Desulfosporosinus acidiphilus SJ4: one gene and its partner. The protein of the gene in region 1 interacts with the protein of each later gene in a pairwise test. Links are inferred from orthologs where the notes say so. Each region holds a gene or a part of one and is shown on either strand. Other genes may lie near its edges.

Region 1 (6,119 bases):
AAATAGAAAGTCACCTTAATAAACTGCAAGGTTATGTAGACCGGATTATGTCTCGTTGGTTGGATGTAGGTGAAATCGAAGTTGGTAAGAATTCTCCGGCTGTAGGAAAAACCTTGCGTGAGTTAAGGATACGCGAACGCACGGGGACTACAGTTATTGCGGTGGTGCGGGATGGATCGGAGCAATTTTCTCCTGAGGCCAGTTTTGTCTTGCGCGGTGAGGATGTCTTATTGGCGGCTGGATCAGCCGAAGGGCAAATGAGATTACAACAGCTAATTTTGTGATATGGAGTAGAAACATGTTTCCTGGTGTGGATATTATTGAAATCGAACGAGTGGCGGCTGCTTTGGCAAGGCAGCCTGGGTTAGCGGAACGGCTTTTTACAAGGCGGGAGCTGGAAAGCCTAAGCGGCAGGGGAATGCAAAGCTATGCGGCACGGTTTGCTGCCAAAGAGGCAGTTCTTAAAGCGATGGGAACGGGGCTGCGCGGCATGTCCTGGCATGATGTGGAAATCATCACAAGTCAAAGCGGAGAACCTCTTGTCCTTCTTAGTTCCCAAGCTGAGATTCAGTTGAAAGAAAGAGGGGGCTCGCAAGTTCGTGTGAGCTTATCCCATAACCAGACACAGGCCATAGCTTTTGCGATTTTAAGTTAGCCGAATGGTATAGCGGGGTGGGAAACGTGCGTGTAGTAAACGTTGAACAAATGCGTAAGATCGAAGAACGAGCTATTCGGGACTATGGTATACCAAGTTTGCTCTTGATGGAGAATGCGGCTTGGGCTGTAGTTGAGGAAGTTCGCCGCTGCCTTGCGCCGAATGAAGGAAATTTATCTGGGCTAAGAGCTGTCATTCTGGCGGGCAAGGGCAATAACGGCGGGGATGGTTTGGCGGCAGCTCGTCATTTAGTGCTGCTGGGAATGGATGTATCGGTTTTATTGTTTGCCAAGGCAGAGGAACTTAAAGGAGATGCCGCCCTGAATTGCCGGCTTTTCCAAGGAACATCGGGGAAGCTCTTTGCTATAGAGGGAGAAAAGCAACGGCTCATAGCACGTTATGCCTTGGCTCAAGCCGATGTTATTATAGATGCTCTTTATGGCATTGGGATGAGAGGAACTTTACCGAGTTTGATTGAAGACTATGTCAATGAGGTAAACAATGCTTCTGCCTGTGTCATAGCTGTTGATATTCCCAGTGGAGTAGAAGCCGATACCGGCAATGTTTATCGTACGGCAATCCGTGCTCAAACAACGGTAACTTTCGGCCTTCCTAAATGGGGCCTTTTTTTAGGAGAAGGCCCCGCTTATTGCGGACGGGTCTCTGTTGACCCGATTTCGATTCCCAAAGCATTTCTGGAAGACCCAGGCATCTCTACATATGTTTTGACAGATGATAGAATAAGAGAAATGCTTCCGGTCCGTGAATTAAAAGGACACAAGGGGACTCATGGCAAAGGAGTTCTCATTGCCGGATCAAAAGGAATGAGCGGAGCTGCGGTTCTGGCCGGACGGGGAGCTTTGCGCAGCGGAATCGGATTACTGCAAATAGTTACACCTCTAGGAATTGCGCAGGATGTGGATGCCGGTCTCACCGAAGCAACGGTTTGGGCTGCCCCTGGAGTGGATTATCTAAACGAAGAATCTTGGCCGGTCATCTTAAAGCAAGCGGAAAAAGCACAGGCTATAGCCATCGGGCCTGGTCTTGCTCAAAATTTTGAATTCGCGGTTGTTCTCGAGGAAGTATTAAGAACGATGAACTGCCCCATTATTTTGGATGCCGATGCCTTGAATTTATTATCCGAAGACCCCAGTTTGTTTGAGGCCAGAAACGGACGGGGACCGCTGCTGCTGACCCCGCATCCCGGAGAGATGGCTAGACTTTGCCAATGCACTGTTTTTGACGTCGAGCGAAACCGCTTGGATTTAGCTCTGACCAAAGCTGCAGAGTGGGAAGCGGTTGTGGTACTTAAAGGTTCAGTGACAATTGTTGCTTCACCGGATGGGCGGGCCTTTTTTAATCCCACCGGAAATCCCGGACTTGGGACGGGAGGTACGGGGGATGTTCTGACCGGGAGCATTCTGGCTTGGCTGGCTCAAGGGGTATCACCTCTGGAAGCGGCTTGCTTAGGGGTTTATCTGCACGGAAAATCCGCGGATGATCTTGCCAAAAATCATGGTTGGTCAGGTTTTTTGGCTTCTGAGGTAGCGGATCAGCTGCCGAAAGTGCGGCACTCTTTAGAATTGAAGATGTCCTAAGAGAGAAAAGGGAGGAGAACTATGGTGCGACAGGCTTGGGCTGAAGTTAATTTGCAAGCTTTAAAAGACAATTATTACAAGCTTCAGGCGTATACACAAAGTGAAATGATGCCCATTGTCAAGGCGGATGCTTATGGGCATGGTATTATCCCGGTGGTTAAGACCCTGATGAACTGTGGGGCAAAGCGCTTTGGTGTGGCACTTTTACAAGAGGCTTTAGAATTAAAGGCGGCATTTCCAAAGCTGGACATCATGGTTATTGGTGCCCCGGAAATTGATCAGTGGGATACCTATGTTAAAGAGGATATAATACCGGCAATTTTTAATTTTTCTCAGGCACGTGCTCTTTCAGAAGCGGCTGTTAAACTTGGCCGAAGAGCGAGGCTGCACTTGAAGATTGATACAGGAATGAGCCGCATAGGCTTCCGTGATACTGATGTTTCTGAAATAGTGAAAATTGGGTCTTTGCCAAGCTTGTTTATTGAAGGCATTTTTACCCATTTTGCCACAGCTGATCAAAAAGATCTCACTTTCGCTCGGCAGCAGCTTAAACGTTTTGAAATTCTCTTTGAAAAGCTCAAGAAAGCGGGACTGAAAATTCCTATTCGGCACGCTGCAAACACTGCAGCCATTTTGCAGTTTCCGGAAGCACATTTTGAACTTGTACGTCCCGGCATCGGTTTATATGGGCTGGTTCCATCGTCTCAAGTGGGAGCTCAGGTTGGCTTGGAACCGGTAATGTCTTGGAAAGCGAAGGTTTCTCATTTTAAAAAGATTAAAACGGGAGAAACGGTGAGTTATGGGCGTACGTTTCAGGCGGCCTACCCAACGGCTGTTGCAACAATTCCTTTGGGATATGCCGATGGATTGCGCAGAGCACTTTCCAATTATGGCGAAATGCTGATTCATGGGCGGCGTTCGACGATGATCGGCCGGATTTGTATGGATCAGACAATGCTTGATGTGACTAAAATCCCAGGCGTAAAAGTTGGCGATGTGGTTACAATTCTGGGGAAAGATGGCTACGAGCAGATTACTGCCACTGAGATGGCCGAATGGCTTGGAACTATTAGTTATGAAATTACTTGTGGGATTTCCCAGCGAGTCCCCAGGATTTATCTGGAGCCAATTGGAAACGATTAGCAGCGGACTTTTTGACGGCGTAATTTATGGGGGAAACTAAGCATGACTGACAACAAGCATAATACTCATAATACCCTCTTCCATTGGAGTAGTTTCAGATTGAAATTAGTCTATGAAGGCTTGGGTATTGGCATTATCACGGGCTTAATCATAGTATTGTACCGTTTCACTCTTGAACAGGCCGGACTTTTACTAACTCAAATTTATAATTTGATCAGTGCCAGACCGATCCTTCTTCTGCCTTGGGTGGGAGTGCTGATTCTGATAGGTCTCATTGTTGGCTTAATGGTTCAACATGAACCGATGATCAGCGGCAGTGGTATTCCCCAGGTGGAAGGGGTTTTATTGAGAAAATTATCCATGACCTGGTGGAAGGTTATTCTCGGCAAATTCCTGGGTGGAGTTTTAGCCATCGGAGCCGGCCTTTCTATGGGCAGGGAAGGCCCGTCCGTTCAACTAGGAGCTGCAGTCGGTCAAGGATTTAGCAAGATACTAAAACGAATTAATATAGAAGAGAAATATCTCATAACAAGTGGAGCAAGCGCAGGGCTTGCTGCTGCTTTTGGTGCACCTTTGGCCGGAGTAATGTTTGCTTTGGAAGAGGTTCACAAGAACTTTTCACCTCTTGTCCTTCTGTCGGCATTGTCTGCCGCCTTATCCGCTGACTTTATCACCAGTGAATTTTTTGGTTTAAAGCCGGTATTGAATTTTGCCAACCTCCACGACTTTCCTTTGCGCTATTATTTGTTCATTATTATCCTGGGAATTATTATTGGTGTTTTAGGGGTCGCTTTTAATACAACGCTGTTAAAGACCCAGGATTTATATGCCAGGCAACGATGGCTGCCAAAAACATTTTGGGTAGTTATTCCTTTAATGGTTTCCATAGTCTTGGGGCTTTTCTTACCTCAGGTTTTAGGAGGGGGTCATGAGTTGATTACCTCCCTCGTAACCCAGGGTAATTTTACTTTAAAGCTCCTTTTAATTCTGATCGTTGTTAAATTTTTCTTCACCATGATTTGTTACGGTTCAGGGGCACCGGGCGGAATTTTCCTCCCGCTTCTGGCCATCGGTGCAATCATTGGAAATATCTACGGAATTGTAATTGTTCATCTTTTTGGCATTAATAACACGTATGTTAATAACTTTATTATTCTTGCTATGGCTGGTTATTTCACAGCAATCGTCAGGGCCCCGATTACTGGAACGATATTGATTACAGAAATGACGGGTTCATTTACTCATTTGCTTTCCTTGTCCGTTGTATGTATTTCAGCTTATATCGTAGCGGACTTTTTAGGTTCTAAACCTATTTATGAGTCCTTATTAGAAAGGTTTTTGCACAAACAGGGAACGCTGGCCCCCATAGGCAGCGGAAAGACTAAAGCTATCTTGGAATTCGCCGTGTGCATGGGATCAATGCTGGACGGCAAACAAATTAAAGAGATTAAATGGCCGGCTCATTGCTTGCTGGTGTCCGTCAAACGTGGAGAAGAAGAAATCATTCCCAAAGGGGATACAGTGATTTACCCTGGAGATTACCTAATCGTTCTTACGAACGATGACAAAGTTTCCAAAATAAATGATGTTATGATTTCAATGGTTGGAAGCTGCGAATTGTAATTGCTATAATGTTTAATTTAAAAATTAAACGTTAAAAGGAACGTTGCTTAATGACTACTTATGCGTTTTTATAAATAAAACCCTGCATATATGTGGATGATTTTAAACCACTATTTATGCAGGGTTTATTTAATGGGGGCTCTTATGTACTTTGCAACAGGTCTTTTTGTACTTTAAGAAAGTATATCCCTCAATGCTTGTCACCAGCGACAATTCTTCTGAATTATAAAGTCTTATTATTGGCTAACTGATTGGGAGGGTATGGAGAAAGAAGAGAAGCATACAGTATAGATATAAATAGATTGAAGGTTAGGTAAGAAATGAAAATTTGAGGAGGGTATGGAAATGTCGAAACCCAATGAGCCTCTAATAGAGGACGATGAATGGGCAGCCTTTCGGAAGAGAGAACACATTTTCAACTGGTTGGGAGCCCTCAGTGCAACATTTATTGTTATCACGTTAGTGATTGCTAAAATACTATACTAATTTAGAAAATCTTACAGACAGCGTGGCTGTCTGTTTTTATATTATCGGTAAGCATAACTTTTGGTTGTATACTTGCTTTGGCATAACTATATTTTATTGAATATTTAAAAAACTTTTAAATAATTTAAAAAAGGGGTGATAAAAAGGGACTATCCAAAGGGGAACTTGGGAGAAATTTTAAATTTTGAAAGGGGGTATATAATTGAAGTACTTGCAAAATTATAATCCTGCAGGGAGTTTTTGGTTGTCGGTATTTTGTGCGGCTTTACCAATTTTAACACTTTTGTATTTCTTAGCGCTGCACCCTCATAAAAGTAAAGACGGCAAGAAATTATTGGGAATCTATGCACCTTATGCAGCAGCTATTGCAGCTTTTGTAGCATTTCTTATCTGTGTTTTTATTATGAAAATGCCCGCAACATCTGCTGCAGCAGCATTTGGGCTAGGTGTGATGAGTGGTTTATTTCCGATCGGCTGGATCGTTTTTGGCGCAATTTTTCTTTACACTATGACGGTTATTACGGGTAAGTTCGAAATTGTTAAAGATTCAATTGCCGGTATTACTGCGGATCGACGCTTACAAGCCCTGCTTGTTGCTTTTAGTTTTGGAGCTT
Region 2 (6,092 bases), 280 kb from region 1 along the record:
AACCTATAATTTCTTCCATGCCGGGAATGCTCGAATGTTTGTTGTTTTTGACATGATACGGCGCTACTTCATGTATAAGGGGTATGATGTACGCTACGTGCAAAACTTTACGGATGTGGATGACAAAATAATTCAACGTGGTCATGTTGAGGGAATGGACCCTTTGGCCTTAGCTCAAAAGTATATTGATGAATATTTCAAGGATGCTAAAGCTCTTAACATTCTGCCGGCTACGGTTCATCCCAAGGCTACTGAACATATACCTGAAATGATCGAGATTATCCAAGGATTGATTGAAACGGGGCTCGCCTATGACGTCGATGGAGATGTGTACTTTGCTGTAGATCATTTTCCTAACTACGGGAAGCTCTCCGGCAGAACCTTAGAAGATATGAAGGCTGGGGCAAGGATTGAGGTGGATGAGCGAAAGCATCATCCCATGGATTTTGCTCTTTGGAAAAAGGCTAAACCAGGTGAACCGTCTTGGGAAAGTCCTTGGGGTTTGGGACGTCCCGGGTGGCATATTGAATGCACCGCCATGTCTTTGAAATATTTAGGGGCGGGCTTTGATATTCACGGCGGGGGAGGAGATTTGGTTTTCCCCCATCATGAAAATGAGATTGCTCAAACGGAAGGTTATTTAAATGGACAAACCTTCGCTCATTATTGGATGCATAATGCCTTTCTGACCATCAATCAGGAAAAGATGTCTAAGTCCTTGGGGAATTTCTTTACTACCCGGGAATTGTTGGCTAAAAATTCCGGAGAAGTCATTCGATTTTACTTGCTGGGAACACATTACCGAAGCCCGCTGGATTTTAACGATGAGAATTTGGGCATGGCTCAAAAAGGGCTTGAACGCTTACAAACGAGTGTTCGGTTAGCTCAGCAGGCCTTGGAGAGAACCGGCTCCGTTAGGAATGAAAGGATCGAAGAAGGATTGAAAAAGGCTGCTCAAGAAGCGCGGGAAGCTTTTGAGAAGGCAATGGATGATGATTTTAATTCTGCTTTAGCCTACGCGGCCCTTTTTGAACTGGCCAAGACGATGAATGGGTATGTTCAAGAACACCCCGTTTCTTCGCAAGCACTGGCAACGGCTCAAAAAACTCTCATCGAGTTGGGGGAAGTGTTGGGATTTGATCTTCTGCATCCTGCACAGGTTCAGGTGGAAAATGAGGAAATGCTCTCTAAGGTAATGGAACTCGTTCTTAAGATTCGTTCGAAAGCACGGCAGAAGAAAGATTGGGAGATGTCGGATTTTATTCGAGATGCCTTTAAGGCTGAGGGAATTGTTATTGAAGATACTCCCCAAGGTGCGAGTTGGAAAATTAAAGCTTGAAAGGTGACTTTATGCGCAGTTGGCAAGAAATGAACCCCTTAACCCTGGCGTATTTAGGGGATGCCGTTTACGAGCTTTGGGTCCGAACCCATTTGCTGGAGTCAGGGTATGAAAAAGTTAAGGACCTTCATAAACAAGCCATTAGTTACGTTCGTGCGGGGACCCAGGCACGGGTTTTACAAGCTTTGCTGCCGGAACTTGACGAGGTAGAGCATCAGGTGGTTTTGCGCGGACGCAATGCCAAGGGAGGTTATCCCAAAAATGTTGACGTGGTTACATATCGCCATGCAACGGCCTTCGAAAGTTTAGTTGGATACTGGCAGCTAACGGGACAAGTTCAGCGTATGCAATGGGCCTTTAGCCGAGTGGATGAAATTATGGGCGAAGGCCCAACAGAAGAGTCTTCAATGGAAAACCTTCTGGAGGAGTGAACCCGTACAGCTAAAGCTGAACATCGGGGCTTCGGTGACGAAAGTGTCCTGTGGACAGTTTCGCAGAAAGCGCCTAGCCAATAACAAATGCTATCGCGCTGATGGATAGACTCTACCCCCACCGAAGCAGAGAACGGGAACCACTCCCGCTTAAGAAGCGGGAGTCTCATGATTGGATGAATAGAGAAGAAAGAGGCTGTCGAAATGAGAGTAGATCTAATTCAATATACGCCAGATCCTGAAAAGGTGGTGGCTGCTGCTGCTCGTTTGTGCTATTCTGCAGATCCTGTGCCGGAACTTCTAGAACGATTAGATGATGAGAAAGTGGCCAACTTTGTTCGTAAGCTGCGTGATATGGGGCATCTTTCGCCCTTTGAACATGTGAGTTTTCAGTTTTCTATAGATGGAGTGTCCCGGGCCTTGTCTCATCAATTAGTGCGGCATAGAATTGCCAGTTACTCTCAACGCTCGCAACGCTATGTAAAAGAAAATGGCTTCGATTATGTCATACCGCCCAGCGTTCAACGAAAACCTGAGGCTATGGAGCGTTTTGAGAAGGCTATGGCCTACCTTCAAGAAGAATACCAGGCCTTGCAGTCTATGGTGCCTGCAGAGGATGCTCGCTTCGTTCTGCCTAATGCCTGCACTACCTCCCTGATGGCTACCTTTAACGCACGTTCTCTATTAAACTTTTTTGAGCACCGTACTTGTTTGAGGGCTCAATGGGAGATTCGCGGTTTAGCTGAGAGGATGCTGGACTTAGTACGTGAGGTGGCTCCCAATCTATTCAGTGAAGCAGGACCAACCTGTGTGACATTGGGAGTATGTCATCAAGGCGCCTATAGCTGCGGAAGATTACAAACCCTCAAAGGAAAGAAGACGTGAATAATATGAACGATGAAATCGTTTATGGCAAAAATCCGGTCATTGAGCTGCTGAAGAGCGGAAAACCTGTAAATAAAGTTCTTTTGCTCTCGGAAAATAAAAATCTAAGAAATCAAGAAATCATCTCTCATTTGGAAGAACGGAATATTCCCTATCAGTTTGTGACACGAGAGGTTCTCGACCGGCAAGCGCAGCGGGAGCGCCACCAGGGTATTTTGGCTTATGTTGCCGCCACAGAGTACGCTGAAGTAGAGGATATACTTGCTTTAGCGGAACAACGACGGGAAGATCCATTTATCTTAATGTTGGATGAAATTGAAGACCCACACAATTTAGGGGCATTGCTAAGAACGGTTGATGCCGTCGGGGCCCATGGGGTGATCATCCCAAAACGCCGCAGCGTTTCGTTAACCGGAACGGTTGCTAAGACTTCGGCCGGCGCGGTTGAACATGTTCTGGTGGCTCGTGTAAGCAACTTGGTCCAAACGATTAAGGAATTGAAGAAGAAGGGATGTTGGGTGTCTGGTGCGGAAGCCGGGGGGCAGGATGTTTTTTCGGCGGATCTCACAGGCCCGCGTGTTATTGTCATTGGCAGTGAAGGCAGGGGGATCAGCCGCTTGCTGAGGGAGAATTGTGATGAGCTTGTCAGTTTGCCTATGAATGGTAAGGTTACGTCCCTAAACGCCAGCGTTGCAGGCTCTCTCGTGCTTTATGAGGTTCTCAGGCAACGAAGATATTCTAAGTGAACTCGTTCGGCTAAAGCTGAATGACAGCAACTTATTTGAAGAATGTAAAAATTAGACTTGAAAGATTGGACATCACTGGTTATGATACTTCTAATGGATAAAGTCACTGTCTTATAATATTTGACTCCGAACATCCAATATCGTGTCTCAAATCCGGCCCATGCGACAGAACAACAAAAACTTCGCCTTGACGCTCTTCTTCAGGGTCGGGTATAATGAGAATGTTCCCGTGGACAAGGGCTAGGCGAGATTGCGTCTTCTTCATGACGACATTGTAGGGGGGATCAACTTGACTTTTCAAGCCCAACCAGAACTACCAGAGTGCGAAATCATCGACATTATCGTAGATGAAGAGATGGTTGAGCTTGCCAAGGAAGGCGACGCTGCTGCACTAGAGTATCTGATCAACAAATATAAGAACTTCGTTAGGGCAAAGGCTCGTTCCTATTTTCTCATAGGAGCGGATCGCGAAGATATTATTCAAGAAGGAATGATTGGACTCTATAAGGCCATAAGAGACTTTCGCGGCGATAAACTCTCATCGTTCAGGGCATTTGCGGAGTTATGTATAACCCGCCAGATTATCACTGCCATTAAGACAGCTACAAGGCAGAAACACATTCCACTAAACTCCTATGTCTCTCTCAATAAGCCGATATATGACGAAGATTCCGACCGGACGCTTCTTGATGTTATCTCAGGGACTCGTATTACGGATCCGGAAGAACTGATTATCAGCCGTGAGGAATTTGACGACATTGAAGAGAAGATGGGTGAGATCCTCAGTTCCTTAGAATGGAAGGTGCTGATGTCTTATTTAGAAGGGAAATCTTACCAGGAAATTGCTGTTGATTTAAAAAGACATGTGAAATCAATCGATAACGCGTTACAGAGAGTGAAGAGGAAACTTGAACGCTATCTCGAACGCCGGGATGGATAATTTTACATAGATTCCTGGTGAAATAAATACTTGCATTTCTCGACAAAAGATGTTAACTTATAAAAGTGTCAATCAGAGGAAACTCTGATAACCAAAATGCCAACGTAGCTCAATTGGTAGAGCAGCTGATTTGTAATCAGCAGGTTGCGGGTTCGAGTCCCATCGTTGGCTCCATTTATTTTGAAGCTTAAAGGCAGCACTGCTGTCTTTTTTATTTCGTCGCTAGCCGAGTTTTCTTTAGACACACTCGTCGTTTTCTTGACAGAGAAATCAACTTGTGATAAAGTACTTGAGTAATGGAATAAATGCAGGGATTTACTGTTTGTCTGGGAGGTGTTCGTGAATGCGTGTTGGCATTATTTTAGCGTGTACGGATTGCAAGCACCGTAACTATGCTACGATGAAAAATAAGAAAAATAATCCTGATCGTTTGGAAGTCCAAAAGTATTGTAAGTTCTGCAAAAGCCATACTCTCCATAAAGAAACCAAGTAATTTTTTTTTGTGACGTTTTAAACTGTACGCCTGGAAGCGTTGTCACAATGTCGAGGACACCTATGTCGTTTAAGGATGTGAAGTGATGGGCGCGTTGAAAAAACCAGCCAATACTCAGAAACAAGCAGATAAGACCAAAGAGTATTTCCGCGGAGTTCTGAGCGAATTAAAAAAAGTTCACTGGCCGAGCCGCAAACAATTATTGGCCTATACGGGCGTTGTTTTTGTTGCGGTGGGGATTGTTTCTATTCTCATGTGGGTTGTGGACGGCGGTTTAAGTATTGCCTTAACCAAGCTAGTGCCCTAAACTGCAAGTTTCCGCGGCAGTGTCTGAGGAGGTCCCTGAGAAATGGCGAAAGACTGGTTTGTTATTCACACGTACTCGGGTTACGAAAATAAAGTCAAGATGAATCTCGAAAAGCGCGTTGAATCCATGAATATGGAGGAGAAAATCTTTCGCGTTCTTGTTCCTATGGAAGATGAAGTTGAGTTCAAGAATGGGAAAGAAAAGGTGACAAAGCGCAAGGTTTATCCGGGATATGTTCTTGTTGAAATGGAAATGACGGATGATTCTTGGTATGTTGTTCGCAACACACCAGGAGTTACAGGCTTCGTCGGGACAGGAACAAAGCCGATACCGCTCCTTGACCAGGAGGTCATTCAGATTCTCCAACAAATGGGAATGGATGATCTGCGGGCTAAAATTGATTTCGAGGTTAATCAAACTGTCCAGGTTATTGCCGGACCGTTTAAAGACTTTGTTGGCGTAGTTCGCGAAATACTGCCGGATAAAGGCAAGCTGCGTGTGGAAGTATCGATGTTTGGAAGAGAGACGCCTGTGGAATTAGATTTCGGACAGGTACAAAAACTCGACTAAAATAGGAATTACTCTATCAAGGAGGTGTTAAACAATGGCGAAGAAAGTAATTGGTCTCGTTAAATTAGCAATCACTGCAGGCAAAGCTACACCGGCACCTCCGGTTGGTCCGGCTCTCGGTCAACATGGTGTCAATATTATGGCCTTCTGCAAAGAGTACAATGAGCGTACTAAGGATCAAGCTGGGCTCATTATTCCGGTGGAAATTACGGTTTATGAAGATCGTTCCTTTACCTTTATAACCAAAACGCCGCCGGCATCTGTTTTGCTCAAAAAGATGACCAATATTAATTCGGGTTCCTCTGAACCAAATCGTAAGAAGGTTGCTACGATTACAAAATCAAAAGTGCGCGAAATTGCGGACATTAAGATGAAGGATCT

The links.
Region 2: the proteins of DESACI_RS03595 (region 1) and rlmB interact in binary tests that used the Escherichia coli proteins (3 or more experiments, as listed by UniProt). The link is inferred for Desulfosporosinus acidiphilus SJ4 from one-to-one orthologs.

What each region holds. Positions count from the first base shown.
Region 1 is NC_018068.1:764,153-770,271, forward strand. The notes cover bases 1-2,967. They hold DESACI_RS03595 (bifunctional ADP-dependent NAD(P)H-hydrate dehydratase/NAD(P)H-hydrate epimerase), read left to right. Parts: upstream 1-681; coding sequence 682-2,253; downstream 2,254-2,967. Other genes in these bases: DESACI_RS03585 (GntR family transcriptional regulator), read left to right, coding at 1-284; DESACI_RS03590 (holo-ACP synthase), read left to right, coding at 299-655; alr (alanine racemase), read left to right, coding at 2,275-2,967. Outside these bases: more of alr, read left to right, coding at 2,968-3,396; DESACI_RS03605 (ClC family H(+)/Cl(-) exchange transporter), read left to right, coding at 3,439-5,019; DESACI_RS24420 (hypothetical protein), read left to right, coding at 5,365-5,505; DESACI_RS03610 (L-lactate permease), read left to right, coding at 5,708-6,119. UniProt on the Escherichia coli protein: Bifunctional enzyme that catalyzes the epimerization of the S- and R-forms of NAD(P)HX and the dehydration of the S-form of NAD(P)HX at the expense of ADP, which is converted to AMP.
Region 2 is NC_018068.1:479,684-485,775, forward strand. The notes cover bases 1,591-4,530. They hold rlmB (23S rRNA (guanosine(2251)-2'-O)-methyltransferase RlmB), read left to right. Parts: upstream 1,591-2,660; coding sequence 2,661-3,401; downstream 3,402-4,530. Other genes in these bases: DESACI_RS02295 (Mini-ribonuclease 3), read left to right, coding at 1,591-1,770; thyX (FAD-dependent thymidylate synthase), read left to right, coding at 1,975-2,655; DESACI_RS24680 (hypothetical protein), read right to left, coding at 3,505-3,666; sigH (RNA polymerase sporulation sigma factor SigH), read left to right, coding at 3,691-4,341. Also shown: cysS (cysteine--tRNA ligase), read left to right, coding at 1-1,339; more of DESACI_RS02295, read left to right, coding at 1,351-1,590; rpmG (50S ribosomal protein L33), read left to right, coding at 4,685-4,834; preprotein translocase subunit SecE, read left to right, coding at 4,920-5,141; transcription termination/antitermination protein NusG, read left to right, coding at 5,184-5,711; rplK (50S ribosomal protein L11), read left to right, coding at 5,746-6,092. UniProt on the Escherichia coli protein: Specifically methylates the ribose of guanosine 2251 in 23S rRNA.